Regions from separate parts of the Shewanella sp. OMA3-2 genome, predicted to be linked through region 2. Evidence: predicted binding sites of a transcription regulator. Region 2 holds the regulator's gene; each other region holds the start of a gene.
What was found. The regulator LexA, encoded in region 2, represses DNA repair genes until DNA is damaged. The targets are predictions, from matches to a motif close to TACTGTATNNNNATACAGTA.
Positions count from the first base shown of each region.

Region 1: dinG (ATP-dependent DNA helicase DinG) is a predicted target of LexA. The motif match lies at 6,323-6,342, and genes of this name have one in related genera.
Region 3: recN (DNA repair protein RecN) is a predicted target of LexA. The motif match lies at 3,641-3,660, and genes of this name have one in related genera.

Region 1 covers NZ_CP090974.1:1,797,916-1,808,689, reverse strand. Annotated here, with positions in the region: gene L0B17_RS08015 (putative 2OG-Fe(II) oxygenase) at 1-519, opposite strand, end outside; gene L0B17_RS08010 (TonB-dependent receptor plug domain-containing protein) at 581-3,274, opposite strand; partial or broken gene L0B17_RS08005 (DNA polymerase II) at 3,796-6,059, opposite strand; gene dinG (ATP-dependent DNA helicase DinG) at 6,374-8,449, shown strand; partial or broken gene L0B17_RS07990 (sulfite exporter TauE/SafE family protein) at 8,467-9,230, shown strand; gene L0B17_RS07985 (primosomal replication protein) at 9,227-9,886, shown strand; gene L0B17_RS07980 (DUF2057 domain-containing protein) at 9,896-10,600, shown strand; gene L0B17_RS07975 (histone deacetylase family protein) at 10,607-10,774, shown strand, end outside.
Region 2 covers NZ_CP090974.1:198,134-208,907, forward strand. Annotated here, with positions in the region: gene L0B17_RS00885 (NapC/NirT family cytochrome c) at 1-508, opposite strand, end outside; gene L0B17_RS00890 (hypothetical protein) at 916-1,059, shown strand; gene L0B17_RS00895 (hypothetical protein) at 1,248-1,511, opposite strand; gene mtr (tryptophan permease) at 1,595-2,851, opposite strand; gene plsB (glycerol-3-phosphate 1-O-acyltransferase PlsB) at 2,851-5,274, opposite strand; gene lexA (transcriptional repressor LexA) at 5,525-6,142, shown strand; gene L0B17_RS00915 (cell division inhibitor SulA) at 6,139-6,657, shown strand; gene coxB (cytochrome c oxidase subunit II) at 7,046-8,623, shown strand; partial or broken gene ctaD (cytochrome c oxidase subunit I) at 8,634-10,222, shown strand; gene L0B17_RS00930 (cytochrome c oxidase assembly protein) at 10,224-10,774, shown strand, end outside.
Region 3 covers NZ_CP090974.1:3,454,634-3,465,407, forward strand. Annotated here, with positions in the region: gene barA (two-component sensor histidine kinase BarA) at 1-1,783, shown strand, start outside; gene L0B17_RS15225 (YjaG family protein) at 1,773-2,369, shown strand; gene L0B17_RS15230 (AEC family transporter) at 2,594-3,562, shown strand; gene recN (DNA repair protein RecN) at 3,688-5,346, shown strand; gene L0B17_RS15240 (hypothetical protein) at 5,405-6,175, shown strand; gene L0B17_RS15245 (hypothetical protein) at 6,172-6,579, shown strand; gene L0B17_RS15250 (phosphatidylglycerophosphatase A family protein) at 6,582-7,076, opposite strand; gene thiL (thiamine-phosphate kinase) at 7,076-8,032, opposite strand; gene nusB (transcription antitermination factor NusB) at 8,120-8,524, opposite strand; gene ribH (6,7-dimethyl-8-ribityllumazine synthase) at 8,536-9,015, opposite strand; gene ribBA (bifunctional 3,4-dihydroxy-2-butanone-4-phosphate synthase/GTP cyclohydrolase II) at 9,138-10,241, opposite strand; gene L0B17_RS15275 (riboflavin synthase) at 10,385-10,774, opposite strand, start outside.

The DNA of each region.
Region 1 (10,774 bases), 1.6 Mb from region 2:
CAATCTAAAAGTTAACTGATACGGTGCATCAAACTTAGCCTGCATACAAAGCACTAAAGCCCTGTTTAGATCCTCTACTCTCATTAATGATTGAATGTAACCTAGATATGCACCAAAGTGCTGAGGCTTAATTTGTAGGGCTTTCTTATAGGAATTTAACCCCTTTTTATAATCTCCTTTTTCAGTCGCTACTATCCCTAAGTTTAAAAAAGCATCAAAATACACAGGGTCTAACTCGATAGCTTTCTCTAAAAGCTGACATGCTTTCTGAAACTGTTTCATCTCAGATAAAAGCATGGCATATGAAACATAAATTCCAGGGTGTTTTGAAGAAACTAGAATAGATTCAAAGCATTTCTTACTACTTTCAAAAGCTCCTATACGACGATAAGAAACAGCTAGTAAGTTTGCAACTTGAATATTTCGTAAAAGCTGAGGGTTTGCTTCAACAAGCTTAATAATCTCATTAAAAAGACCATTACGATAACAATGAGATAGCTCAGATAGTATCTTATCCATCTAAATATTCTCCCACATAAAAAAAGCCAGCAAATGCTGGCTTTTTATTAGACATTACAATCTAGAATTTAACATTTACTTTAGCATACCAATACTGACCAGCAGTATCATATGAAGATGGAATTGTATTCATATCTTGGTTGTTAGTAAGGTATGGAGCTTCTTGATCAAATAAGTTCTTGATACCTACAGTTAGAGAAGTATTCTCTAATACGAAGTATGTACCTTGAACGTCATGATAGAAAACTGCATCAGCTATGTTATCTAAGTTGTCATCGCTTGCGAAATAATCTTCGCCTTCAGACTGGTAACGTGACTGCCATGTAACAGTCCAGTCATCCATAGCATAACTTAACGTTAAGTTAGTTTTTAACTGAGAGAATACTGCAAGTGTAGTTTCCCATTGGTCAGCAGCAACTTTACCAGCAGCTTCAACAACCTCACCACCAGCGAATGGAGAGTAGTTATACTTATCTAAGTAAGTACCATTTAACACTGCAGATAAGTTACCAGCACCTAGGTCAGTTTTGTATGACAAGTCAAAGTCGAAACCACTGGTTTCAAATGTTGACAAGTTCTCATTCGCTAATGAGATACCCGCTACAGCACCTAAAGTAGTACGGTAAGGTGAGCTTGGGTGTGGTGAGTCACCAGTTGCGCTTGGACCTTTAACTAGAGCACATAACGGGTCAGAGAAGTTAGCACTTGCCCAACACGCACTAACCACGTTGTCAGTACCAGCTGTACCGATACCATTAGTAATTTCGATGTCAAAATAATCAACACTGAAACTAATACCGATATCATGGCTATATACAAAACCTGCCGTTAAGCTATCAGACTCTTCAGGTTTAAGATTTGGGTTACCACCAACTAAAGTAGCAGACTGGTTAGATGATAACTGGAAGTTTCCAGGTAAACCTTCTGCAGCACAGTTAGCTTTAACAATTGCGCTTTGTGAACCAGTAGCATAATTAGTACATGGCTCGCTATATGCTAAGTTAGTTTGATTTTGTGGTGCAAACAACTCACCAATACCAGGTGCTCTAAAGCCTGTAGCTTGAGTTGCACGAAGTAATAAACCATCAACTGGAACCCACTCAAAACCAAATTTCGAGTTAGTTGCAGAGTCATTTAAGAAATCAAAATCAGAATAACGAACGGCTGCAGTAACACGTAAAGATTCCGCAAAAGGAAGACCTTCTAAAATAGGTAAATCTACTTCTGCATATAATTCGTCTACAGAAAACTCACCTTCAGTAGGTTCGCCGCCAACGCCATAAATTTGACCAATTGAAGCTGCACCATCTGGTACACTTTGGTATTCTTCCCAGCGCTTTTCAAAACCAGCAGCAAACATTACTTCACCACCTGGTAGTTCAAAGCCTAAACCACCAGAAATATTACCTAGTAATTGACGAGTTTCACCACGAACAATTGGAGAGTTTGGTACAAACGCATAATTAAGCATTGCAGGCGTTAATGTATTAGCTTCTGTAATGTTCCAAACTTCTGGACAATCACTATCGGCAGCACACAAATCTGGGTCAAGTAAAGTCTCGATACGAGTTGGGTTTACACGACCTTCATCTAAACGAGCATCAACAAAACGCGCAAAGTTATACGATATGTCCCAGTCATACGAATCGAAAACTGTACCATCAAAACCAAACACCATACGGTAATCAGAGAAATCCTGAGTAAACGCACGTCCACCAGACTCGGTTAAACGACGCGCAACATAAATATCTTCCCCAACAGGGTTATACGGGTTGCTAGCTGGCATTTTAGGAGCCCAGAAAGTACCTTCTGCAGCCATTAACTGATCTGATTTACGGTTAGTAAAACCACCTTCTAAGAAGCTACTAACATTATCACTTAGCTCATAACGACCTGCGCCGTTGATGCTAAATACTTCTTGAGGAGTAACCATGTAACTAGTAGTTGCATAGTTATAACCATCAACAGCTTGATCAAACGGACGTACTAAGCCAGTAACAGGATCTTTAACTCGTCCACCAAAGTTACCATAAGGGATAGTACCTGAACCGCCACAAACTTTCTCTCCGCCGCGTTCAAAAATAGGACATTCAGAAAAATCACGGTCTCCTTGGAAAATCGTTTGACGATCAGTATATTGTAATGAAAGTACAACGTTACCTTTATCGCTAGATGTACCAGTAGTCATTGAAACTAAACTTTTCTCACCATCGCCTTCTGAAGTTTCGTCATACTGAACTTGAAATTCAACACCTTCAAAGTCTTTTTTAGTAATAAAGTTAATAACACCTGCAATTGCATCTGAACCGTAAACAGTCGATGCACCATCACGTAATACTTCAACACGTTCAACATAAGCTGTTGGGATTGAGTTCAAATCGCCAGAAGCAAAACGACGACCATTGATTAATACCAAGGTACGACCAGAACCTAAACCACGAAGAGAAGCAGTTGCGAAACCACGGCTACCATTGTTATTTGAAGCACCTTCAGCGCCACCATTGATTGCAGGTATTGTTTGAATAAAGTCTTCCATTGTTGATACACCGGTAGCGGCGATATCGGCAGAAGAGAATACTGTAATTGGACTTGCAGTTTCCAAATCAGTTCTTTTGATGCGCGAACCAGTTACTTCGATTCGTTCAACTGCTGCGCCTTCTTCAGCAGCAAAAACTGCTGGTGCGCTAAATGCAGCTGCTGCTGCACCGCTGATCAGAGCCAAGCGCACTGATTTAGCTAATACGTTCTTATGCATTGTCTATCTCCCTGGATATATTTGTCTTTCTTATAATTCCAATCTTCATAATTTGAAGTATTGGTGTTGAGATACTATAACACCTTTCGCTATAAAATCACATTTGCAACGCAATAAAATCACATTTGAAACAAGTAATCAACAATTGATGCATCGTAAGAACAAAAGTTAATCAAGTTGATATATCATATCCGTTCATTTTTATGAACAAATGGATATCATCTAAAATTAAAACAAAAAAAATCAGATAGATAGCAAACTGCACAGATGAATGGTTAATTTTTTATTTTTAACGCTATAACAGCAGGTGTATATAAAAAAATTCCACAGTAACTGCTAGAGATCTGATGTAGAAGTCTGATTCTGCAGAGCATATAATTTTATATAGAGCATAAAAAACGAGTAAACTTCATGGTAACTAGGGTTTTAGAACGCTATATAGGCTTAAAAATAAACAGCTGCGCTTAATCTTCCGATACTGAAGTTATAACAAAACAGTCAACACAATCATTTTTGTAACATTAGATTAACGACATTTGGCCATTAGAAAAATCGTCATAACTTAAACCAAGCAATGATAAAATGGGCTCTGCAATAGGTTGGATTTGTTTTTCTATATAATAGTCATAGTCCATTAACCAGTCTTTATCACACACAGGCTGAACGCCTGCTGTGGTAATAACATACTCAATTACCGTCCCTCTTTTTAACCAATCGGTATTTTGCTGATATTCGGCCATCAACTTTGCCGCTTTAACATGTGGAGTTGATTTAGCTGTGTAGTCTTCAACATTACGTTTCAGACGCTTTTTAAACACCAACTCTTGATCGAATACCCCTTGCTTTAATAAAGCCACTTGGGATTCTAAAAATTCGCTAATATCTTGTTGGTTAAAGAATCGCTGATAAAGCTGATATTGAATACGCTTAGAAAGCGGGGTCCAGTCGCTTCTTACCTGCTCCATCCCTTTAAACACTATTTCTGGCTTACCATGTTTATCTAATTTCAAGCCAACATAGCGTTTTTTACTGCCTATATCACTTCCCCGCAAAGTGGGCATAATAAATTGTTGAAAATGACTTTCAAATTCTAGTTCAAGATAACTCGCCAAATTAAATTCTGCTGCACACCAATGAGTCCATTTATCGGTAATGATTTTGGCCATCTGTAAGCCAATCTCTGACGCATTGAATTGAATGTCGTTACCAAGCCAAACAAAAGTCGAGTCGGTATCACCATAAATGACTTGATAACCCATTTCTTCTATCCAATTCTTGGTCATTTTCATTATCTGGTGACCGCGCATCGTAATAGAACTGGCGAGCTTTGCATCATGAAATACACAGCCCTTTGACCCTAGTACGCCATATAAGGAGTTCATAATAATCTTGATAGCTTGCGATAATGGTGCATTGCGGTCTGCTTTAGCCTGCTCTCGCTGTGCGGCTAAACTAGCGATCAACTTAGGAAGAATGGGATTATGACGATTAAACTTTGCCCCTAAAAAGCCATCAACTAGCACTTCACTAGTGTCATCATTTGACTCAGCTAACTTTAACCCTTCAACCAAACCTTTTGGATCTATCAGAAAAGTACGAATAATAGAGGGGTACAAGCTTTTAAAATCAAGAACTAACACATTTTTATAATGTCCCGGCATGGACTCCATTACATAGCCGCCAGGGCTTTCCAGCCCATTACTTGCAGGCATTTGGGGGGCAACAAAACCACTGCGGTGTAAATGTGGCAGGTATAAGTGATAAAAAGCGGCGACAGAGGCACCGACTCGGCCAAACTCCAGTCCAGTTAACTTAGCCCGCTCGATGGCAAAATCAAGTAGCTGAGTTTTATCAAAAATATCCCACACTAGTCGGCAATCAGTTAAATTGTAATGCGCAAGCTTGAGCTTATCGTCAACGAACATTTGACTTATTTCATCGCCTCGATTGTCAACATGATCAATCGCTTTGCCTTCATTTAATAAAGCACGTGCAACGAACTCAAGCGAAAAACGATCGAAACTATAAAATGCAGCTTTAAGCCAATCAATACCATCTAGTACAACTCGACCGGGTAAACTTAAGGTTTCTGGGCGATATTTATCTTCTACTTTCCAAGTTAACTCACTACAGCCTCGACCAATAGTGAGCGGAATATGATGATGTTTACAACGTTTGAATAGTAAGGCTAAATCAAACACGACTACTGCCCAGCCAATAATAACGTCGGGGTCATACAGACCAAACCAATCTATTAATCGATGCAGTAAAGCGACTTCATCTTTAACCCACACAATGTAATTTTCAGCTTCAGGGTATCGCGCTTGATCGCCCACCATCATGACACACTGATAGTCTGTCCCATAAAGACCAACCGAATATAACTCGCCTTGCATACTGCATTCAAAATCGAGGGAAATAACCTTTAAATGACTTCTTTTTGACAATACATTTTGTTTATCTGCCCCCCTGCCCGCAAAACAACACTATTGCTAACAGCATCTTGCAACAAATCCTCTTTTATAACTAACTGGGGTGTCCTAACTACACCTCTTCTTGCCCTGTGCGCAATGAGTACAGGTAAGTTGTTTACCGTAGACGCCATAATACCTTCGCATTCGATATCAAATGCGATGAATCGCTCAATCAAATAACGTTGCTCGGCACGAATATCAGTTTCATATAAAGGCACCCCTATATCATTCGCGATACGCTGCAATTGCTTAAGTGCAGCACTAGTTTTTAAATAAATGCCACAAACAATTTGATGATCAAAGTTGGTCATCGCCAAAGCAGCCACACGAGCTTGAGTTAAATAAGGCGTTAGCTTGACCACGTCAGTTTGACGGCAAAAGCACACAACATCCTCGTTATGAAGTTCAACGAGCACAGGTCCACTAGTCGTTTTAATATAATATTGCAGCACCAACTGCCCCTGCCGATAGCTGGCATGACGAGTAAGCACTAGCCCTTCAATACGAATAAGGGCCTTATTTACGGGCAAGAGATTTGAGTTCAATTTGATTATCTGTTTTAAGCACAAAGATTCACTGTTATTATGTACAGCATAAATCAGTCACCGCAGAATAAAAACTACTCATGCTCACTGACCAGGTAAAAACGCAAATTCGCACCATCTATAAAGACATTGCCTCGGCAATGCCACAATTTCGTTCACGCCGTGAACAAAATTATATGGTGGCAGAAATTTCTAAAACTTTAGCCGGTGAATATGACAAACAACGCCCTATCATTGTTGTTGAAGCGGGTACCGGTATTGGCAAATCACTGTCCTACCTTTTAGGTGCTATTCCATTAGGTATCGCGAGTAAGAAAAAAGTCTGCATAGCTACTGCAACGGTTGCACTGCAAGAGCAGCTGCTACATAAAGATTTGCCGTTCTTTTTACAGCATTCAGGTTTAAATTTTAAATTTGGCTTAGTGAAAGGTCGTCAACGCTATGTTTGCTTAGCAAAATTAGAGGGGATGATGGGCTCTCAAGACAGTTCGCAAATGGCGATGTGGCAAACTAAGCCAGATCAGAGCCAAGTTGAGCAACTGCAAAAAATACATCAGGATTATCACCAGAAAAAATGGAACGGTGAACTCGACAGTTTAAAAGAGCCTATTCCAGATTTTTTATGGCAACAAATATGTTGCGACAAACACAGCTGCCATCGCCAAGTCTCTGCACACCATAACTGCCCTTTCCATAAAGCCCGTGAAGATGTTGACACATGGGACGTGCTTATTGCTAATCACAGTTTATTATTTGCTGACTTAGAATTAGGCGGAGGGGTTATTTTACCTGAGCCTGAAGATATGTTTTACATCATAGACGAAGCCCATCACTTACCCATAGTGGCAAGGGATTTCTCTAGCGGGCAGGCGACTATACGTGGCGCATGTGATTGGCTAGACAAGGCAACTAAAACCTGTAGCAAGCTGCAGAACCAGTTAAAAACTAATAATATTATTGCCCTGGTTCAAGCCATGCTTGATCACATCACCGACATTATTAGCTTACTTAATCAAGTGGCTCAATTTTGTGATACCCAACCGCAATTTTTTGCCAACCCAGAAACCAGATGGCGCTTTGAGCACGGTCAATTACCCCAGTCGTTAACCATTCAAGCTGAAAACATCGCAACGGCGACAGGTAGCGGCTTAAAACAGTTTAATAAAGTGGTTTCAGTTTTGTCTGAGGCAATTAAAGATGGTGAAGTCCCAAAACACCAATCTGAAGGCCTACTGTCTGAAACAGGTTTTATTCTGCAACGATTAGAGAATCTGCATAAAGTGTGGAAAATGATCGCTAAAGAAGACAATAAAAAAGGCGCGCCTACCGCAAGATGGATTGAGTTAATTACCGGTAAACAACAAGATTATTTAGTCAGTGCTTCACCTATTGAAGTCGGCTTTATGCTTGAATCCATGTTATGGCAAAAGGCCGCTGGGGTAGTGCTGTGCAGTGCTACACTCAGAGCGCTTAATAACTTCAATCACTTTGCCCATCAGGTTGGTTTAAGTATCAATGATGGCAGCCGCTTTTTAGCATTGCAATCACCATTTGATTATGAAAATAATGCCACGCTTTTTATTCCCCATATGGATAATGAGCCAACAGATGATGATTACACCGCAGAACTTGCCAGCCAAATCATTGCCTTAATTGAAGGAGAAATGGCGTCTTTAGTATTATTTGCATCATATTGGCAAATGGACAAAGTGGTCGAATTAGTTGAAGGGAAAATCCCTAGTGAGCAACTTTTCGTTCAAGGTACTATGCCAAGACAACAAATTTTAAGTCAACATAAACAACGCTGTGATGATGATAAACCGAGCATTATTTTCGGCACAGGTAGTTTCTCTGAAGGACTGGATTTGCCTGGTGACTATCTCACTAACCTTATTATTACCAAACTGCCCTTTGCCGTGCCGACATCACCGGTTGAACAAGCCCATGCTGAATATATAAAAGTCAAAGGTGGTAATCCATTTTTACAACTCACCATTCCAGATGCTTCGCGCAAGTTAGTCCAAAGTTGTGGTAGATTACTGCGAAAAGAACAAGATTATGGGCGCGTAACTATTTTAGACCGTCGTTTAGTGACTAAACGTTACGGTAAATCGTTAATTGATGCATTGCCGCCCTTTCGGCGGGTGATAGAGTAGGTATTTCCTTGGAATTAATGTTAGACCCAAGCCATCTTGCGGCATTGGCTGTTATCGGAATTATTGCAGGCTTTATTGATGCTGTTGTCGGCGGCGGCGGACTATTATCTATTCCCGCCTTGCTTACCATGGGCATACCACCACACTTAGCATTGGGGACCAATAAATTAGCCGCGTGTTTTGGCTCAGTGACCTCTAGCTATACCTATTATAAGCAGCAGTTATTTGTGCCAGCATTTTGGAAGGCCTGTGCTATTGCTACTTTTGTTGGTGCAATACTAGGTAGTGGGCTGGTATTTTTAATTAACTCAAGTTGGCTTGAGAAGTTACTTCCACTGCTTATCATCAGTATTGCGATTTACACGTTATTCAGCCCAAAGGCCATGGGCAGTAAACATTTTATTGCGCCAACCAAAGCGCCCACTAATTCACGTCAAGGTATTCAGGGATTGATATTAGGAGGTTACGATGGATTTGCCGGCCTGGGATTGGCGCTTTTTGGACGGTATCCTCTATTTCTTTACATAAGTTGCCATTACTAGAAAGTTGCGCTTTAGCAAGAATAATGACCCTTATCAGTAATATTACTGCACTGATTATTTTTGCAAGTTTAGGGCAAGTTAATTGGTTATTAGGCCTATGGATGGGAGTGTGCATGATGGCGGGATCATTTATTGGCGCGAGAAGTGCGATTCGATTTGGTATTCCCTTTATCAAGCCATTATTTATTATCTCTGTGGTATCAATTGCTACCCATCTAGCTTGGAGCGCTTGGGCATGAACACCCAACAATTAATCCTAATGCTGAAACAACAACTTGCTCATATTGAACAAGAAGCACTGCAACATGATAATCAATTAGGCGATCATCAAAAGAAAACACTGCAACATGTTGAACGATTTAATCATAGCGTTTTTATCCAAGAAGGTGCTCAATTAAGCCCCTGCATTGTGCAACTAAAAAAAGATATCGCTCAATTAGAAAAACAATTGACCCTTAACTTAGCTAAAAGCACTATTGAACTTAGTTGTCAGCGCATTCAAGATAGGTTCACCGCATTAAGACGAGCTCTACTGACAACAGGATTAAACTTAAAATCTGCAGAGCAGAAAAAAGCCAGTAATCGTGCTCGATATGCTAAAAAACAACAATCTGTACAAGATAGTGGCTTTGGGTGGATTGCCAATAACATCATGCAAAACAGTCATCAACTTTATCAAGAGTTGAGTAAACATTTTGACTGGGCTAAAAAAATCGAACTCAAAATTCAACAGATGGAATCAAACCTAGAGGTATGTCATGCTGCTGACAAAATTACATTGCAAAATGACATTCTTTTAATGCATCGTCGTTTAGGTAAATGCCGCCAAGCCATTAGCTATATTGAAGAGCGGATACAACACTTTGAGCGACCACGCCAAAGTTTAAATCGTTAAGGAGCAACAATGAAATCATTCGTATCCACCAGTGCAATTTTAGCATTACTTTCATCAACCTCACTGATGGCAGCTAATCTTACCATTCCAATGTCGTTTGAATATTTGGCTTTAGATGGTCAACAGATAGAAACAAATTCGTTTAAACATAAATCAGATTTAAACTTAACCACTGGCAGCCATAAAATCGCCATTAGATACCATGATATGGTTCAAGATAATTTCAGCGATAGTCAAAGCTTTATAAAATCAGCGCCTTTTATTGTCACCCTCAATGTTGATGGAGATTTTAATTACACCCTTTCTCCAGCGACAGGTGAAGTCGTAAAACGTCCAAAATATTTTGCTAAAAAACCTGACATTATAATTACTCGCCAAGACAAGGGGTCGGTCAGTTATTCGGTAGAAAATACCCAACTTGAAGAAGCGTCTTTTTTTGCTAACTTATTCGGTGGCAATAAAACCGCAGATATCGATGCCATGTCAGCAAATGCGACAAGCAACAATCTCACCGTGAATACTGCTGCAACAACACCAGCTACGATTTCACCAGCGGTAGCCGCGACAGCTGTCACTGTTAACCCACTCAATACAGATAACTTGCCAAAAGCGACTAGCGCAGCACAAGCTGAGCAAATGTTGCAGTATTGGTGGTTACAAGCCGATGAGAAAACCCGTAAAGAATTTATGGGCTGGGCTATAAAGCAACTGTAATCGTTAATGAAAATCCCCTTTGTTTATCACGCCAGCTACTCAAAGCTGGCGTTACCATCTCACCATCGATTTCCAACCAGCAAATATCAAAACTTGTTTGAGTTCGCTATTGAGCAACATTTAGTTTGCCTAAGCATGCACCACCAAGCTGATAAAATAGCAATTGATCTGATA
Region 2 (10,774 bases):
TGTCTTCGGGTGATTTTTTGAAATTATTGTCATGCATTTTTTTCGCCATTTTTTTCATGCCTTCTGGCTGGTTCTCATAAATGCGAGTATGGCAATGACGACAGTTGGCTGAGTCATTGGATTTAAAATACTTTAGCGCTAAATCTGCTTGTGCTTTACGGTTTTCATCTAACCATGCCTGGGTATTGAAATCATCAATCACCATAAAACCATATAAATCTTTAGAAACGATGATTTTCTTGATCAAGTAATCAACTGGACCATGGGGTAAGTGACAATCCTGACATTGCACTGTTACCCCTGCATTTCCTCCGCCATGAGCTGACGCTAACACTTCATCTTTTAAAGAATGGTTACTGTGACAAGACATACAGAAGGCATCTGTACTTGTTGCATGTAAGGTTTGTTGAGTTGCAAAGTAGCCAACTACCCCTAAAATCACACCGACAACAATCAGTACGATAATGGAATATTTTGCACTTGGTTTAAATAGGGTTCGCCAGTTCATCACACATCTCCGTTTTACAGCATTTTATACATTATTAATTTTGAGTAAGTGTAGAGTGTTGTGGTACGAAAAAAGCAGATATGCCTCTAGATTTAGATAAATAGATACAACTCATTACGTAAACTTTGAAGTTGATCCATAATCGACTCACTATGACCCATTCCAATCTTAAACTAAACTCAATACAACTGAGGTGACTTAACAACAAGACACAAAAAGTCAGCTGTATAATTGCAATACAGATCCCAAAACGAGCATAATCACATAAATTAACCTTGGGACAATTAATGTCTACCGCTTTGACTTAGCGCTAAAATTAATTATTATTTCATATTGATAGGGATTATCTTATTTGACAGGATTGTCGTGACCAGAAAGCGAAAAACAAAGCCGCCTCGACACAAGACTTGGCTAGTTTCAATATCGATATATTGCATATTCATCGCGATATGCTCAATCCCCAAAAACACCCTCAGGGTTATCAGCAATGTATTGAACAACTTATTTTACGTCGCAAAAATGGTGATTTTAGCCAATGGAATAAAGCGTGAAAAGCGACAATTCGACAAGAATATGGTCGTCATGGTGGGGGGCTATTTGGCTGGGACTTTAATAATCATCGTGATTTTTGCGACCAAACAGAAAACCCTTTAAGACTTATCTATTTGATCGCATTTTTTTGCATAAACTTAGCTGCTCTAGCGATATTGTTCAGTAACAATCAATATCTCAATAATTGTTAGCCTTTAGCCAAAATGTGCTGTTTTTCACGGGCAAGCTTAAACATACTTAAACCAGCCCAAAGCATAATGACACCGCCTACAGCGAGCATAGCGTAGATGATCTTTTGATCAGCAAGCATAGGTAAAAAGTTTTCATCAAAACCAGCAAATACGCCATATAAGCCTAAGCCAAACAGCAGACTGCCCGGTAAGTCGATAATCCCTACCATCAGCATTTTATGCTCAATGGCTTTAACTTGTGTTGGTTGTATATCTGACATCACGACCTCATCCTTGAATTAAAAAAGCTAACCTAACAACAGAAACCGTTTGTTATCAATATTTTACATCCACTCAAACTAGCTTACTGATAAACGGGTAAAATATCCGCCATGGCCAGTAAGTGACACGTTGCCGTTAGTGCACCAAATAACACCACAATAATGATCAACATATTGCCCCCAGGAACTTTAAAGCTTTGGCTATTAGGGTATAGCTGGCGGGTTTTATAAGCCAATAGGGCTGGCACAATAACCGCCCAAATCGTTGCAGCTAAAGCCGCAAAACCAATGGCCATCAAAAAACCATTAGGAAAAAGTAACCCTAATACGGTTGGCGGAATAAACGTAATTGCGGCGGTCTTTAATCGACCAGTTCGTGAATCATCAAAACCAAATAAATCAGCTAGATAATCGAATAAGCCTAAAGTCACACCTAAGAAAGATGAGGCAACCGCCAGGTTGGCAAATAAAGTCAGTACGCGTGATAAATTTTCACTGGCGATGGATTCAGATAACGCCGCCACTAGGACTCCCATATTACCGCCCTGGGCAATAATATCTGCGAACATAGCGCGTGAAATATTACCCATAGTAACCACTAACCAACAGGCGTATATCACCAAGGCAATGCTTGTGCCTAACACAATCGCTTTGACAATGGTTTTTGCATCTTTGCCATAATATTTAACCAAGCTTGGTACATTGCCATGATAACCAAAGCTGGCTAGGCCAAATGGCAATGCGGCTAACATATAAGGTAAATATCGCGCTTCACCATCAGGTTCGAACAATCGGCTAGGCTGTATTTCAATTAATAAATTACCCGTGGCTAAAAAGAAAGTAATCACCATACCACCAAGCATAACAGTGGTAATTCTATCAACCGCTTTGGTACTAATTAACACAATCAGCGCTAATACAAGTGCAAATACTAATCCGGCTAGACTTTGCGGCAAGGTAATACCAATGGCTTGCAAGCTATGATTAACAATCGAACCACCACCACTAATATAGGCATAGGTTAAAATATACAGCACAAAAGCAATTGATAAGCCATTGACTATTCGACCAAATTGGCCAAGCGTATCGCGCGTTAACGTATCAAAGCTGGCGCCAGGCTCGAAATGCAAATTGGCTTCAAGAAGCAGTAAACCAGACATCAGCATACAAAACCAAATGCCGATCAACATCAGTAAAGAATAACTAAACCACATGCCTGCCCCAACAACAGGTAACGAGAACATTCCCGCACCAACAGTTGTGCCAGCAATAATCATAGCCCCACCAATAAGGGACTTACTTTTGGGGCTATTTTTAGCCGCATTCATGTGGTTTGCCATTAATTTAAATGCTCCGCGTTGACGCTATCTTGAATGGTTTGTCGTACTGAAGGACGTAATAATCCATTCGCATGGTCGCGTATGCGGAACACATCATCTAATGGCTCGCGGCTGCATAAATACCCTAGCTCTTTTAACTTCACGCTGAGGGTGTTGTACAATTTTTTATCATAAAACTCTGGTGCGGTAATGCCGTGTAACGCCCCTAACCTTTGAGCCAATAAATGACTGTCTCGCTCAAGCTCTGCACGCTCTAGTTCAGGTTTAATACCCAGTAAATTAAAGATAATGGCGTAACGCTGTAATGTTTCACTAACCGTTTCAGCCAATAGCTCTAACTGGGTAATATTAGCCTCGACAACAACACAACGTTTATCACCACTGATTAGATTCTCCTCAACCATTTGATCAAGTACTAAATCAACATACGCTGGAAGATCAACAATACCCATGAATAATTCCGCTTTCATCAGCGGATAAAAGTCCTCGACCACTGCCAGAATTTGTTCACGGTTACACTCTTCATAACGCACTAAGCAGCTGGCAATTAATGAAGGTACAATCATGATATGAATAATATTATTACGGTAATAACTCAAAGTAATTGTATGGTTAGGATCTATGGCGACAATATCCCCAAGAAGATCTTTCTCTAAGGTAAATTTATTGAGTGATAAACAGTGCTTAACAATAGATTGACCATCACCTTCAGCAACAGATGTATAGTCTGAATAAGGTGCTTGCTTTAATAGCTTTAAATAGAAATTTAACTGACGCTCAAGCTGATGACGCTCCAACGCATTCTGCTCTGAGGCCAATAATACTAAACTGGTTAATGTCACTGAACTGGCTGCCGCGGCACCATTAATGTTGGTCATCACTTGATTGGCAAGTAAATTAACCGCTGGCGTGACCCATGATGGCTTTTGGTCAGGATCTTTGGCAATTTCTTCACGCCAGTCAGGAGATTGTTGTTTCAAAAAGTTCTGTAAATTAATTGGTTCACCAAAGTTTACGTAACCTTGACCAAAATTACCCAGTTTACGGATAGCGCCAAATACCTGCCAAAGCGATTCCTTCTCTTTTTTCTTACCACTCAATTCTTTATGGTAAGTAGCGACTTCCATTACATGGTCGTAACCCAGATAAACTGGCACCAAAGTCACTGGCCGCTCAATACCACGCAGCACACTGTTAATCGTCATGGCTAACATACCGGTTTTAGGCGCAAGTAATCTGCCAGTGCGTGAACGACCCCCTTCGGTAAAGTACTCGACGGCATAACCCTTGGCGAACAATTGATCTAAATACTCACGAAAAATAGCGGTATACAATTTATTGCCATTAAAACTACGACGAATGAAGAAAGCGCCGCCACGGCGGAACATAGGGCCAGCAGGCCAGAAGTTTAAGTTGATACCAGCTGCAATGTGCGGTGGCACCATACCTTGGTAATACAAAATATAAGACAGTAATAAATAGTCCATGTGGCTGCGATGACAAGGCACATAGACAATTTCATGGCCATCATGATGCAGTTGACGAACTTGCTCAGCACCTTTGATGTTAATACCACTGTATAGCTTATTCCATAGCCAGGTTAAAAAGCGCTCAGCAATGCGCACTAAACTATCTGAGTAGTCGGCCGCGATTTCGTCCAGATATTCAATCGCAGTTTCACGCGCTTTTTGTTTAGAAATCTTCTTGTTTGCCGCTTCTTCTTCAATCGCCTTATTAATTGACTCAGACTTTAATAACGAAGCAAACAGCGCTTGACGGTTAGGCAGTTGCGGGCCAGTCATGACTTTACGTTGACGACGAAAATGTACCCGTGCGACACGAATTAATTTATGGGCAATGGCTTCATCAGTCCCATGCTCATCGGCTAAATAACGTAATGACATTGCATTAGAAAACTGCACAAAATTATGCCGACCTAGAAACAGGATCATTAACCATTTACGTAACCAGGTTGGACTTTCACGTTCAAGCACAGCGGCTTTCATCGTGTCATCTTCTTTGCCTGGAGTACGGCCCCAGTATAGACTCACTGGCACTAGTTGAATGTCTAACCCAGGCTGCTGACGATGGAGAGCTAATAAACTGGTAAAACAGTTTAAAAACTTTTCGCCACCTTCACGCTTACCAATAATGGGTTTTCGCCCTTCTAAACAAACCACTCGTGGCACTTTCATACCATCAAGTTGTAATGGTGCATATGGACTTGGTAAGCCTAAGCCTTGGGTCATTTCGCTTAATGCGGCAGTGTCGCTAATTGACTCTGTCTTCATGACATAAACAATGGGCTTATCTGGATCGAAGTTTAGATCTGCAAATGGGTCATGTGGCACAACTATCGTTTGCACCATCAGCTTTTGGACCCTGCGCAACACTCTAAGCATGATTGAATCTGGTTTTGACATAATAATATTCGCAATAAAGCCCTTTTAATATGGGCGCATAGGATACCAGAAACTGGTTACCTTTCACTATATGCTGTACACATCCAGCAGCGCTTTTAAATTCAATAACAAATAAAGTAAAACATACAATTGATAAATATAGTAAAAAAATCATTTCCAATAATAAAATTAAAAAATAATTGGTGAATACTTGCGCAAACACAAACACTGTATATAATGACAGTTACTGTATAGAAAGACAGGAAATAACATGAGACCCTTAACACCACGCCAAGCTGAAATTTTAGAGCTTATTAAAAACAATATCTCTGAAACTGGTATGCCACCTACTCGTGCAGAAATCGCTACACGTCTAGGTTTTAAAAGCGCAAATGCCGCTGAAGAGCATTTAAAAGCCTTGGCTAAAAAAGGGTTTATTGAAATCATGCCGGGTACATCTCGCGGTATACGATTAACCCAAGAAGATGAGCCAGAAGAAACTGGTTTACCTTTGATTGGCCAAGTCGCAGCAGGTGAGCCTATTTTAGCGCAAGAGCATGTTGAACAATACTATCAAGTCGATCCGAATATGTTTAAACCTGTCGCAGACTTCTTATTAAGAGTTCGCGGTGACAGCATGAAAAACATCGGCATTTTAGAAGGTGATTTACTCGCCGTACATAAAATGCAGCAAGCCCGAAATGGTCAAGTCGTTGTTGCTCGTGTTGAAGATGACGTTACAGTGAAACGTTTTGAGAAAAAAGGCAATATCGTGTATTTGCATGCTGAAAATGAAGCATATGCACCTATTGAAGTAGATTTAAGTTACCAAAGCCTGACTATTGAAGGGCTTGCAGTTGGTGTAATTCGTAATGGAGAATGGTTATGAACAAACTAATGGGTACATCCCCGCGTCATCCTGGTTTATGGGTAGATATGCCAACTGCAGATATTAATTTAGTGCAGCCTATCACCACACTCCAAACTGAAACCAACGGTAAAATAGAACTCGGTCAATATGCTAGCCAATTAGCGCAATTAAGCCAACAAGGCCGCTGGATTGTGCTAATTAACCCCGCCAATATCAATTACAAACAGATGTTAGCTAGTGCAGGGGTTAGAATGGACCGCGTATTGTTAGTGCATGCGAAGGACGAAATTGAAACACTTTGGGCAATGGAAAAAGCATTAACCAGTGGTACATCTAGTGCAGTTATTTCATGGACTCAACCTTTAGATGCGCGCGACAGTCGCCGATTAGAGTTAGTTGCAAAAAGTGCCCGAGCATTAGGTGTCGTGATTGAGGATGTAAGCACTCACTTAGGCACTAGTTTGGCAACCAAAGCGCTTATTTCAAATCAAAATAATGCTGTTAAAACAATTAATTTCACTTCATTTCATTAATAGTAAATGGCGTGTTTACTGAGCCCTGTCTATGTACAGGGCTTTTTTATGCAAACTTTCAGCTAATTAGCAATAAAAGTGATCTTGATCAATGTTTAATCTACAAGTAATGTATTTAACAGGGTTGAAACATTTTTAACCTAATTAAAACGCTACAGTCTAGATTTTATCTGACAGATAAAAGCGTCAAATCAGAATTGATAAGTTCAGTTGTAGGTACCGGCGTGGTGCACATAAATACAAATCAGTAAGCCTTAACGCTTACAACCACCAAGGTACTTTGAGGTCATCAAGCTTTTTTGGGAACCGAAGAGTTTACATAGAGCAGAGACTTACTGTGTGGCTCTTCTTTGTAGTTGCTATTCGCAATTGGCAGAGGAGAAGTCTTGTGAAGCAATGGTTGTATTGTGTAATGGCGGTGTTACTGGCACCTCCACTTGGGGCAAAAGAAATGCCCCTCAACATGACAAAGGGTGTAACGGATATCAGTGGTCAGGTTTATGACCTCCATATGATCATTCTTTATATTTGTTGTGCTATTGGTGTTGTGGTGTTTGGGATCATGATTTACTCGATGATCTATCACCGTAAATCCAAAGGCGCTGTCGCGGCAAATTTTCATGAAAGTACCAAAGTAGAAATTGCTTGGACCATGATCCCATTTGTTATTCTAATTGGTATGGCCATTCCAGCCACTAAAACCTTGATCGCTATGGAAGATCCGTCAGATGCGGACTTAACCATTAAAATCACCGGTTCGCAGTGGAAATGGCATTACAGCTATTTTAATGAAGATGTCGAGTTCTATAGCATTTTATCCACCCCACGTACCCAAATTGAAGGTAATGAAACCAAAAGTGCAACCTACTTGTTAGAAGTCGATAAACCTTTGGTATTACCCCTTAATCGTAAAGTGCGTTTTTTAATGACATCCGATGATGTTATCCACTCTTGGTGGGTACCGGCATTTGCCGTTAAAAAAGATGCTAACCCAGGCTTTATTAATGAAGCATGGACACGAATCGACAAAGCTGGCATTTACCGTGGCCAATGTGCCGAATTATGCGGTAAAGACCATGGATTCATGCCCATCGTAGTACAGGCGCTGCCTGAAGCTGAGTACGATGCCTGGCTTATAGATCAGAAAAAACTTGCCAGTAATGCTGCTGCCGCTGCGCAAGCTGCATTATCAGAAACTCTTTCAAAAGAAGAGTTAATGACTAAAGGTGAGCAAATCTATCTATCTACTTGTGCAGCGTGTCACCAACCTAACGGTGCTGGCTTACCTGGTGTATTCCCTTCTCTTATTGGCAGCCCATTGATTAAAGGCCCTTCTGATGGTCATATTGACATTGTGCTCAATGGTAAGCCCGGAACGGCAATGCAATCATTTGCAAAACAGTTGAGCGCCAAAGATATTGCCGCTGTTGTCACTTATGAGCGTAATGCTTGGGGCAACAACACTGGTGATGTAATTCAGGCTGTTGATGTAAGCAATGTTGCCAGTGGTGCAGCCGCTAATACCACAGAGCCCAATGCACAAGATGCTAGCACTCCGCCCGTTGCACCTACCGATGTGGTAGAGCAAGTCAATGATGTGGTTGAAAAAGCCGTCGAGATTATCGCCGAGGTTAAAGAGATAGATTTATCAGAATTAACCCATGAGCAATTAATGACAGAAGGTTTACAGGTATACACATCCTCTTGTGCAGCTTGTCACCAAGCTACAGGTGCAGGTTTACCTGGTGCATTCCCATCATTGATTGGTAGCCCTATCATTACAGGCCCTGTTGATGCGCATATCAATATCGTTCATAACGGTAAGCCAGGTACTGCAATGCAAGCTTTCGCGAGTTCTTTGACACCACGCCAAATGGCTGCGGTGATCACTTACGAGCGTAATGCATGGGGTAACAACTCTGGCGATACGGTGCAAGCTGCCGATGTTAATAGCCATGGACAGTAGGGGATAATTAATGAGCACAACTACGCACGATACTGCAGTCCATGACGATCATCATCATGGTGCCCCTAAAGGCATTATGCGCTGGCTGCTAACCACTAACCATAAAGACATTGGTTCTTTGTATTTATGGTTCAGTTTTATAATGTTTTTAACCGGCGGCGCCATGGCAATGGTGATCCGCGCCGAGTTATTTCAACCTGGCTTACAGCTAGTTGAACCTAACTTTTTCAATCAGATGACCACAGTTCATGGTCTTATCATGGTATTTGGTGCTGTTATGCCAGCCTTTACAGGCTTAGCTAACTGGCTAATACCTATGATGATTGGTGCGCCAGATATGGCATTGCCTCGCATGAACAACTGGAGTTTTTGGATTTTACCCTTCGCCTTTGCCATGCTACTTAGCACATTATTCATGGAAGGCGGTGGGCCTAACTTTGGTTGGACATTCTACGCACCGTTGTCAACAACCTACAGCCCAGATAGCACTGCACTGTTTGTATTTTCGATACACATTATGGGGATAAGCTCGATTATGGGCGCAATCAACGTGATTGTGACCATAGTCAATATGCGTGCACCGGCATGACATGGATGAAGTTACCTTTATTCGTGTGGACATGGCTTATTACCGCATTCCTGCTGATTGCAGTAATGCCGGTACTGGCTGGCGCAGTCACTATGGTATTAACCGATAAATACTTCGGCACTAGCTTTTTTGATGCCGCGGGTGGTGGCGACCCTGTTATGTTCCAGCATATTTTCTGGTTCTTTGGTCATCCAGAAGTGTACATCATGATTTTACCTTCATTCGGTATTATCTCTGCCATTGTGCCCGCCTTTAGCCGTAAAAAGCTATTTGGGTATTCGTCAATGGTATATGCAACCGCCAGTATTGCGGTGCTGTCATTCTTAGTGTGGGCACATCATATGTTCACTACTGGTATGCCGGTATTTGCTGAACTGTTCTTTATGTATTGTACTATGCTGATTGCCGTACCAACGGGGGTGAAAATATTTAACTGGGTAGCAACCATGTGGCGTGGTTCTTTAACGTTTGAAACGCCTATGTTATTTGCTATCGCCTTTATTATTTTATTCACCATTGGCGGTTTCTCTGGACTCATGCTGGCCATTACACCAGCGGACTTCCAGTACCATGACACCTATTTTGTGGTGGCCCATTTCCATTATGTACTGGTCACTGGGGCAATATTCTCCATTATGGCCGCGGCTTACTATTGGCTGCCTAAATGGACCGGTCATATGTACAGCGAAACTTTAGGTAAATGGCATTTCTGGTGCTCGGTTATTTCGGTTAACGTACTGTTTTTCCCTATGCATTTCTTAGGACTTGCGGGTATGCCACGTCGAATTCCTGACTACGCTATTCAGTTTGCCGACGTTAACCAGATTGTCTCTATTGGTGGATTTGCCTTTGGATTATCTCAGCTTATTTTCTTAGCCGTAGTGCTTAAATGCATTAAAGGCGGTGAAAAAGCACCAGATAAACCATGGGAAGGTGCTGAAGGATTGGAATGGACTATTCCAAGCCCTGCTCCTTATCACTCATTTACCACTCCACCAGAGGTAAAATGAGATGACTCAGCCAACAAAATCGAATCGTAAATTACTGACCATGCTTGTTTTGGGCGCTGTGGGTATGTTTGGCTTTGGTTTTGCGTTGGTGCCTTTGTATGACGTGCTGTGTGATGCCTTGGGAATCAATGGAAAACCCCAAAACACCGCCAGCACTTATCAAGCGGTCGTTGTAGATAAAAGCCGCACCGTTACCATTGAATTTGTCGCGCAGGTGCAATCTGATATGTCGTGGGAATTTAAGCCTCAGGTCAATCGCATTACAGTACACCCTGGTGAGCTTACCCATGCGAAGTTTTATGCCAAAAACTTATCGACAAAAGACACGGTTGGCCAAGCGATACCTTCGGTATCGCCTGGTCAAGGTGCTGCTTATTTCAATAAAACAGAATGCTTTTGTTTTAATCAACAACCGTTAGCGGCATCAGCAAGTGCTGAACTTCCACTGGTTTTTTACGTGGATCCTGACTTACCAGAATCCATTAATACATTGACTCTCTCTTATACCCTTTATGACATTACCGACAAAGTCGGTGGTGGTATAAAGCAAGG
Region 3 (10,774 bases), 840 kb from region 2:
TAAAACCATTGAGCGTAGCGCCAGTAATTTATTAGGCATCATCAATGACATTCTTGATTTCTCTAAACTTGAAGCCGGTAAAATGGTGTTTGAAAAAATGCCTTTTGCGTTACGTGAAACCTTAGCTGATACCTTAAGCCTTATCGCCGGAAGTGCGCGTGAGAAAGGCCTAGAACTTGTTATTGATATTGATTCTAATGTGCCTGAAAGCGTTAGCGGTGATGCAATGCGTGTGAATCAAATTATTACCAATCTGGTTGGCAACGCAATCAAATTTACTGACCAAGGTAGCGTAATGCTAAAAATCACCCTTGTGGGCACTAATGAAGATACTGTGACCCTTCGATGTGAAGTCATCGACACAGGTATTGGCATTGATGAAGGACAGCAGGAATATTTATTCCAAGCTTTTGGCCAGGCAGATTCGTCGATATCTCGCCGTTTTGGCGGAACAGGTTTAGGCTTAGTGATAACCAAACGCCTCATTAATCAGATGGGCGGCCAAATTGGATTTACTTCAAGCCCAGATAAAGGGTCAAACTTTTGGTTTATTTTACCCCTAAGCACCAGTCAGTTTGACATAGGTGAAGTATTACCAATGGATGTGCTGCAGGGCAAATCTATTCTATTATTTGAACCAAGAGAGCTCACACGTGGCACCTTGAATAAACGCCTAGAATCATGGCATTTAAAACTGACCAGTGTGGGGCAGTTAGAACACCTCAATTCCATCCTTGGGCAAAACAATATTCACTTTGATTATATCTTAACAAGCTGTCATGGCTTTGATAGCCCGGAGCAAATCAGCTCACAACTACAAGAGATGAAAAATCATACGCAATGTCTGATTTTACTGCACGACTGTATAGACCAAGACATCATTAGTTATCACTTGAAACCCAATACCGATTTACTGCTGAGCGTGCCTATCAATGATATGGAGTTAGCCAGGCATTTAATTTACCCACCGACGCCCAAAGCTTTACAGCAGTTGCAGCCTGTCGCGTCTGTCACTGATAGTGAGCGTTTGAATGTGTCAGTGTTAGCCGTAGATGACAATATGGCCAACTTGAAGCTGATTGATACTTTATTACAAGAGTTAGTTGTCAATGTCACCACAGCTAAAAATGGCCAAGAAGCAATTAAGCTGGCAAGAAGTAAAAGCTTTGAATTAATCTTTATGGACATTCAAATGCCGGGGATGGATGGCATAACAGCAACCAAGCGTATACGTCATGAATCAATGAACCGCAATACGCCAATAATTGCCGTTACAGCCCATGCTATTGCAGAAGAAAGAGAAAATATTTTAGCGGCAGGTATGGATGCCTTTCTACCCAAGCCCATCGATGAATCATCCTTAAAAAAAGTGATTAATCGCTGGGTAGCAAAACCTAAATTTACCCATTTTGAGCTTCATACCCTCAATTGGGAATTATGCTTAAGCCAAGCAAGCCAAAAACCAGACTTAGCACTTGAAATGCTACAGATGTTGGTAGACTCTATTCCCAGCACTATCGCCACCATTGAGTTAGCGCTGCAAGAGCAAGATCAATCGCAAATGTTACAAGCGGTTCATAAACTGCATGGTGCCAGCTGCTATTGTGGCGTACCAACAACGCAGAAGCTTTGCCAAGAAATAGAATTAGCATTGAAGCACAAAACCTCGACGAGTGAGCTAGAACCGGAAATACTTGAGTTACTTGATGAGCTAACTAAGGTAGAATCAGCGGCAACTCAAGTATTAGAACAGTTATCGATGGACATCACGCATGACTCATAAACCTGGATTTTTTCAACGTTTAAAAGCGTTATCTTTACCCCAAAAACAATTATTTGCGATCGCTTTATGCCAGCGTATGTTACCTAATTATCAACTATTTTCAGAGGTATGCGAATTTGGCCAACCTGCCGTTCTATCAACGGCCCTGGACTTATTATGGCAAAGCCAGTACGACAAAAAAAACAAATACAATGTCGATGTACATTTACAAAAATTAGAAGAAAACACTCCTGACCCAAGCGAATTTGAAGCTTATGGTGTTTATCCTGCAATGGATGCTGTAGTAGCAATTTCAACATTAATGAGTGCGATTGCAGATAAAATTGAAGATGACATTATCAATATCAGCAAGCTATCTTCCAGTACTGTGGCGAACTATGTTGAAGCCCTGAGTGATGATGATTTGATGGATGAAGCATTAGATGACTTTGTATTTGCCCATCCTGTGATGATAGAAGAAAAAGAGCTACAAAATATGTTATTAGATATTATTGAAGCAAACCCAGATATTCATCCAGACTTAGTTAAAGGTTTACGAAAAGATATTATCGACGCGGGTGTGTCCAACATCGGCATTAGTCTCTAGGGCCTGATACTGATATCGTTAAAAACATTCAAAAGCCTGATATTCTTCAGGCTTTTATCGTAATATCTTCAGTAAATTTAAACACGTCAATAAGTTTAAGCACGCCAGAATGTTAAGCCTAAAACTCAATAAATAAGCACTTGTTTAACTTTAGCCTAATTGCATCATCGTATTAAAACGCAGTAAAGTGAGCTTATTATTATTTTGCTAAGGAATTGCGAGGGATGTCCAGTATTCTTACCCCGCTTATCGCTGTGTTTATTATTATGTTACTCGGCGGCATTGTTCAAAAATTAAGATTTCTACCTGCAGATACCAATCTTATTCTCAATCAGTTTGTTTATTATATTGCCTTTCCAGCCATTTTATTGATTGTACTCGCCGAAACGCGCATTGAAGATATTATGCAATGGGGCTTTATTGGTGGATTTAGTTTAGCAATGGTCACCACCTATGCACTCGTCATAGCGGTATCCTTATGGCGTAAACCTAAGCAGCAAGCAATTGCCGCTATGCGCGCATTAAATGCCACCTTTGGCAATACTGCCTTCATTGGTATTCCATTACTCAGCTTACTATTTCCGGGTAACAAAATCGCATTAGTGGCCGCAGCAATAACTAGCTTGCTGTCTGTCATCATGTTCGCCTTTGCATTAGTCTCCATTGAACTGGCCAGCCGTAACAAACAGTCTACCGATCATGCCGTTATCATTATGGCCAATGCACTATTTAAAAACCCGATAGTTCTCGGTAGCGTTATAGGGATCAGCTTATCAGCATTACATATCACCGTACCTGAAAGCCTATCATTAGTGCTGCACCAAATAGGCAGTACCTCTAGTCCCTGTGCACTATTCGCTATAGGAATGGTTCTTGCCAAAGCGTTTCAGCATCAATCTTTTGCAAACATGTTCAGCTCTAGCCTGATTGCAGAAATAAGTTTAATCAACTTACTTAAATTAATTATTCAACCTTTTATTGCCTTTGGATTGCTGAAACTGTTTAACGTAGAGCATGAACTACTGACAATGGGAGTGCTTTTAGCTGCTTTGCCTACGGCAGCAAGTGTCTATTTATTGGCAGAGCGATACCAAGTTAATGCCAATATCTGCGCGCAAAGTATTTTATATGGCACATTAATTACCTTTGTAAGCTTGCCTATAATAGAAACACTATTAAAATCTACTGCTTAATGATCATCCGACTGTCGATGATATAATGGTCAATGATAATTTTACCTCAACCACTTTACTGTATAAAAAATCAGTATATACTGTTTATTAATACAGTGGTTTAGTTTTAGTTACAGGACATCATTATGCTTTGCCAACTCAGTATCAACAATTTTGCGATAGTACGTTTTTTAGAACTTGATTTTAAAGCCGGCATGACCACCATCACGGGTGAAACGGGTGCGGGTAAATCTATTGCTATTGATGCGTTAGGTTTATGTTTAGGTAACCGCAGCGATGCCAATACCGTGAGACCTGGAGCCAGTAAAACCGAAGTAAGCGCTCGCTTTACCTTACATGATGTGCCACAAGCTAAGCGCTGGTTAGAAGATAATGACCTTGATAATGAAGATGACTGCATTTTACGCCGCACCATTAACAGTGATGGTCGCTCACGCGCTTATATTAATGGCAACCCAGTCCCGATTGCGCAACTTAAAAGCATAGGACAATTGCTAATAGGTATTCATGGTCAACATGCTCACCATGCAATGCTAAAAAGTGAGCATCAACTTACGCTACTAGACAGCTATGCTAATCATAAGCTGTTAATTGATACTGTACATGCCAGTTACCAACGTCATAAACAGATCGAAAATGAGCTAAAAATGCTCGAACATGCGCAACATGAGCGTATATCGCGTAAACAGTTACTCCAATATCAAGTTGAAGAGTTAGATGAGTTTAATTTAGCAGATGGTGAGTTTGTTGAAATAGAACAAGAACATAAGCGTCTTGCTAATGGCACCGAATTGATAGAAACCTGCCAAGCCAGTTTAGACCTACTGACTGAAGGTGAAGAATTCAACATAGAATCACTGCTAAATAAAGTGATTCATTTAGCTGATAATTTACAAAATGTAGATGAAAAGTTCGCCCCCGTAGCCAGCATGCTTAATGAAGCATTAATTCAGATCCAAGAAAGCACAGTTGAAATAGAAGACTACCTTAGTCGTTTAGAGCTAGATCCTGAACACTTTATCTATTTAGAAAAGCGTTTAACAACGGCCATGCAACTTTCACGCAAGCATCATGTCAGTGCTGAAGACTTATTCGCGCACCATGCTCAACTGAAAGCTGAACTTGTTAGCCTGTCTGATGATGAAACTAAGTTAGATGAAATTAAACAAGCTTTAGATTTTAGCCGTGATGCCTATTTAGCACATGCACAAAAACTCAGTCAAAGCCGTGCTCGCTATGCTAAAGAGTTAGATAAATTAGTTACCCGCTCAATCCACGAATTAAACATGCCAAAAGGCCAATTTAATATTGCGGTAAACTTTAACCCAGAAATGAGTAACAGTTTAGGTTGTGATCAAGTAGAGTTTTTAGTTAGCACCAACCCTGGCCAGCCACTACAACCGATTGCTAAAGTGGCTTCAGGTGGCGAGTTGTCTCGCATAGGATTAGGCATACAAGTTATTACCGCCAAAAAAGTCTCTACCCCCACATTAATATTTGACGAGGTCGATGTTGGTATTTCAGGACCGACTGCGGCTGTTGTTGGCAGAATGCTGAGAAGCCTAGGGGATTCAACCCAAGTATTTTGTGTTACCCATTTACCGCAAGTAGCTGGAAATGGCCATCAGCATATGTTTGTCAACAAGTTCAACAAAGGTGGACAAACTGAGACGACCATGCAAAGTTTAGATAAAGAGCAACGCATAAACGAACTAGCGCGTTTATTAGGGGGTGATATTATCACTGAGAACACCCTCGCAAATGCCAGAGAGTTGTTGCAATAATGTAATATAAAATTCTAGTATGGTCGTTAAATAAAGATAAATAAAATCAAGGATAAGAATGTTTAAGTCGATACTTAAAATAGCCATTTATAGTGTAGTTTCAATAACATTAGTGATGGCGCTTACCTTTGCTGTTTTATTCTATATTAATATTGAAGACCGCTATTTATCGGTAAACACTCAACAACTAGAAAAATGGGCGCAACTTGAATCTGTCGATGAAAGTCAAAATGCTTTTATATTAGCGCAACAAATAGTCGGCACCCAGCAAGCTCCTATAATACTGCCTTTGTCAGACGCTGAGCACGTATCGCTGCAGCATTACCAACAAGCCTGCCATAAAGAACCGGTTGAAAATTGTCAGGCTTTTATAACAAGTAACTTATTAGAAATTAAGTCTATGCTGATAAGTCATGTTGATTTAATTAACCAATACCAACAAATCATCACGCAGCCTTTGTGGCAAGAAAATCTAGCTAACTCAACAGATAGACAGTTACTTAATTTCACTAACTTATTTAATATTCAGATGCTTGCCGAGCTGAATGTTCTCGTGAACTCAAGCACTCGCCGCCCTGGTATTATTAATGACTTTATCGATGCAGACTATCGTTTTTGGAACACTGTTTTCCATTCATCAAGCTACCTTGTTACCTTTTCTCTAGCCGGCAGTAAAATGCAAAGTAACTTAGCCTGGGGAGTGAAAATGCTTAGTTTAGAATCAAGCCTTAACGGTACTTACCCTGCAGCTTGGCAACTTAGCAGTAAGCTATCAGAACAAAGTATCCAGAGAGTGTTTGCGGGGAATTTGTTTTTGGCAAAGCAATGATGGTTGAAATGCTTGATAATCCCTATCCATTATCTGATATTAACTATTATAAGCAATGGCTTGTCAGTCATTTTTTCAAGCTAAATGACAGCATCAACATGAATGCGGAAAGATTGATGAATCAATATCAAAAAGTCATCGCAAACCAAATAAATAACAAAATAGTGAAAGATTCAATACATGAGTTAACAGCAAAGGATGATCAAAATGAGCAAAAATTTGCATATTGTGACCTTGATTCAACTATAAAAAAACTTTGGGCGATGAAATATAACCCTATAGGTAAAATGCTCAGCTGTTTGAATATGGGTGTGGATAAGTACTTTGACCAATCTGAGAAAATTACACGGCTACAACAAAAATCAATACGGCTTAGCACTGAAAGCACACACTCGCTAAGATAGCATTATCCGAAAAAGTAAACGCATGCCTGCAAACACAAAAAGGCAAAAACACCCGCCAGTACATCATCAATCATAATACCAAAGCCACCATGTACTTTGGCATCTAGCCACCTAATAGGCCAGGGTTTTAGGATGTCAAAGAACCGGAAAAAACCAAAACCGACTAACAACCATACCCAACCTGTAGGGGCGGCTATTAAGGTTATCAATAAACCTGCGACTTCATCCCACACAATTGCGCCGTGATCATGCACTTGCATATCTCTGGCTGCTTTATCGCAAATATAAATACCCAGCAGCACACTTATTAATGTCAAAGCTAAATATACTGGCAGGCTTAAGTGGCTCATCAATAAATATAAAGGGATAGCCGCAATAGTGCCAAAGGTGCCAGGCGCTTTAGCTGCTAAACCACTTCCAAAACCCAATGCAAGAAAGTGAATAGGATTAGATAGACGTAAACGTTTCAGTGCTGGGTCTTGTGAGAGTAACTTCATTAAAAATGCTCGAAACCTTTAAACTCTGGCGTGAAAGGTTGACCGTCTAAAGTGAATTTAATTTTATCACCAGAACAAATTTGGCCAACGTTAACAAACTTAACCCCCGCATGAATTAAGGCGGTGTCTATTGCCCCACGCTGCGACTCAGGTACAGTAAATAACAGTTCATAGTCTTCACCTCCGGTTAAGGCATAGGCTAAAGCTTGCTCTGCCGTCACACTATTTTTTAATGAGCTAGATAATGGTATTGCATTAGCATTAATCGTTGCACCCACATTGGATGCTTTAAGAATATGAGAAAGATCTGAGACTAAGCCGTCAGATAAATCAATCGCGCTAGTCGCAAGACCACGTAATGCTTGCCCTGCTAGCACCCTTGGGGTGGGATAATAATGGCGGTTCAGTAGGTATTCTTTGTACTCTGGCTTAACAGTCTGAACACCACGCAGCATATCGAGTCCAAGCGCTGAGTCGCCTAAAGTTCCGGTCACATATATCCAGTCACCCACTTTTGCACCACTGCGTTTTAGCGATTTACCTTTAGGGATCTGCCCATTAATGGTCAGATTTATACAACGGGGTCCACGGGTGGTATCGCCGCCGACTAAAGCAACGTTATAATAGTCTGCGATTTCAAATAACCCATTACTAAAATCAGTAAGCCACTGAGCATCAACATCAGGTAAAGATAGCGCTAAAGTCATCCAGGCAGGTTCTGCTCCCATAGCGGCTAAATCAGACAGATTCACTGCCAGTGATTTATAGCCAAGAGCATGTGCAGGCATATCAGCAAGAAAATGTACCCCTTCAACTAAGGTATCGCATGAAATAGCAATAACCTTACCCTCTGCAGGCTGTACCAGAGCACAATCATCGCCAATACCTAAGATGACATCACGGCGCTTCTGGCCACGGTTTTTAAAAAACTGTTCAATAAGTTGGAATTCTTTCACGCTAGCACTGGTCGGAAAACCCGCCCACCTTATGTTTAAGCATGTTAATACAAATAAAAACGGTATCCGAAGATACCGTTTCTAGGGTTACTTATTTCTCACGATTTTATCCAACAAACCGTTGACGAACTTGTGACTGTCATCAGCACCAAAGGCTTTAGCAAGTTCGATACCTTCGTTGATGGCTACCTTAAAAGGAACATCTTTTTTGAAAGTCAGCTCAAATGTTGCTAAGCGTACTATGGCTTTTTCAACTGGCGATACTTCACTAAAATCACGGTCTAAGTGTGGTTTTAATAATTCATCTATCTGAGCGACTTTAGCTGTAACACCCGCTAAAAGTTCACGAAAATAAGCAACATCAACACCATCTAAACTTTGTTCGGTTAAAAACTCATGTTCAACATCAGCAACATTGTTGCCTGTTAGCTGCCATGAATAAATTGCTTGAACGGCTAAACGGCGTGCCTTACGGCGCTCTGAAGGCTTCATTAAATTTCCTACTATACCAACTGTTTTTCTAACTCTTGAAGCACGTTAACCATCTCCAGCAGGCTTAATGCAGCTTCGCCACCTTTATTGCCCGCTTTTGTACCTGAGCGCTCAATGGCTTGCTCAATGGTATCTGTTGTTAACACACCAAAAGAAACGGGGATGTCGTACTCTAATGCTACTTGAGCAAGTCCCTTATTACATTCACCGGCAACCATATCAAAATGAGGTGTACCACCGCGGATCACAGCACCAAGTGAGATAATGCCATCAAATTTTCCACTTGCAGCAACTCGACGAGCAGCCAGTGGTAATTCCACAGCGCCAGGCACACGCACAACTGTAATGTTATCATCTGCAACCTGACCAAAACGTTTTAAAGTATCTAGTGCGCCGCTAAGCAGACTTTCAACAACAAAGCTATTGAAACGCGATACAACGATCGCCACTTTGGCATTTTTCGCTTCGATATTACCTTGAACTATGTTCATTTTTATCTTACCTAATTTAGCTAAAGCACCCAGCCTGGGCGAAAGAGGCGGTATGATAACACAGCCGACCACTCTGAGCGCAATGCAATTATTGAAAATGTTAAATTGAATTTATTAACAATTTATTCCGAAATATATTCAGTCACTTCCAAGCCGAAACCCGACAAAGAATGATACTGCTTAGGCGAACTCAACAAACGCATAGTGGTGACACCAAGGCTTGATAAAATTTGTGAGCCTACACCAACACGACGTGACGTACCTTGCCACAAAGCAGGAGCCATAGCTTGACCATTGTCTTCGGCCTCAAATGACTTAACCTTAGCCAATATACTGCTGGTGTGTTCTTGATTACCAAGCAATACCAATACACCACCGTCATCTGCAATTCGCTCCATGGCTTTTTCAAGCGGCCAGCTGCGTTTTTGATCGCGTTCTGAATGCAGTAAATCATTAAAGGTATTCTGCAAATGCACCCGCACCAATGTATTAGCGTTAATATCACCCTTAATCAAGGCGTAATGAAGTTGGTTATCGATAGTGTCTCTAAATGTCACCATATCAAACTCACCAAAGCGGGTAGGCAGTTTACATTTTGCTTCACGTACAACTGTGGTTTCTTTGTTATTACGATACTCAATTAAATCGGCAATAGTGCCCATTTTTATGCCATGTTTCTCACTAAAAATTTCTAAATCAGGACAGCGAGCCATAGTGCCATCTTCATTTAAAATCTCAACAATCACACCTGAAGGTTCAAAACCAGCAAGACGGGCTAAATCACATCCAGCTTCAGTATGGCCAGCACGGATCAGCACCCCGCCATCTTGGGCCATCAAAGGGAATATATGCCCTGGCTGAACTAAATCGGATGCTTTGGCATTTTTAGCCACTGCAGCTTTAACTGTTACCGCTCTGTCGTGGGCAGAAATACCTGTGGTAACACCTTCAGCCGCTTCAATAGACACGGTAAAATTAGTTGAAAACTGGGCGTTATTATTGGTCACCATTAAAGGTAAATTTAATTGCTGACAACGCGCTTTTGTCATAGTTTGACAAATTAAGCCACGACCGAAAGTGGCCATAAAATTGATTGCCTCCGGCGTCACACAATCGGCGGCCATGATTAAATCACCTTCATTTTCACGGTCTTCGTCATCCATCAAGATAACCATTTTACCAAGACGGATGTCTTCGATGATTTCTTCTATACTGTGTAAAGCCATGTAGGGACCTTTATTTGTTATTTAGGGTGATTAGTTATGCTCTACTCAACATGCCGAAAAGTAGTACATTGGTCAGAATGTTGTTTTATAAGGCTTAGTGGTAATGATAAAACTCTAGGCACTTATTAATCACATTCTACGGGTTACTTCATAAATCCAGCACTGGCTAACATCGACAAGGTGACGCCAGATTTAGGTTGCTGTTCATCTTGTGGTTGCATTAATCTTTCAAGATACCGAGCTATTAAGTCAACTTCAATATTAACGCTAGCACCGGCTTTTAATTCGGTTAACGTCGTTTCACTTGCTGTGTGCGGCACAATAGTCAACCTAAACTGATTACCTTTGACCTCATTAACGGTCAAGCTCACACCATCTATGGTGATTGAGCCTTTATGGGCAATATATTTAGCTAAATCAGCAGGAGCTGACAACCAAAACTCAATCGCTTGTCCACGGTACTGACGCCCATCGACTTTAGCGACACCGTCAACATGGCCGCTAACCATATGGCCACCTAAACGCGTTGTTGC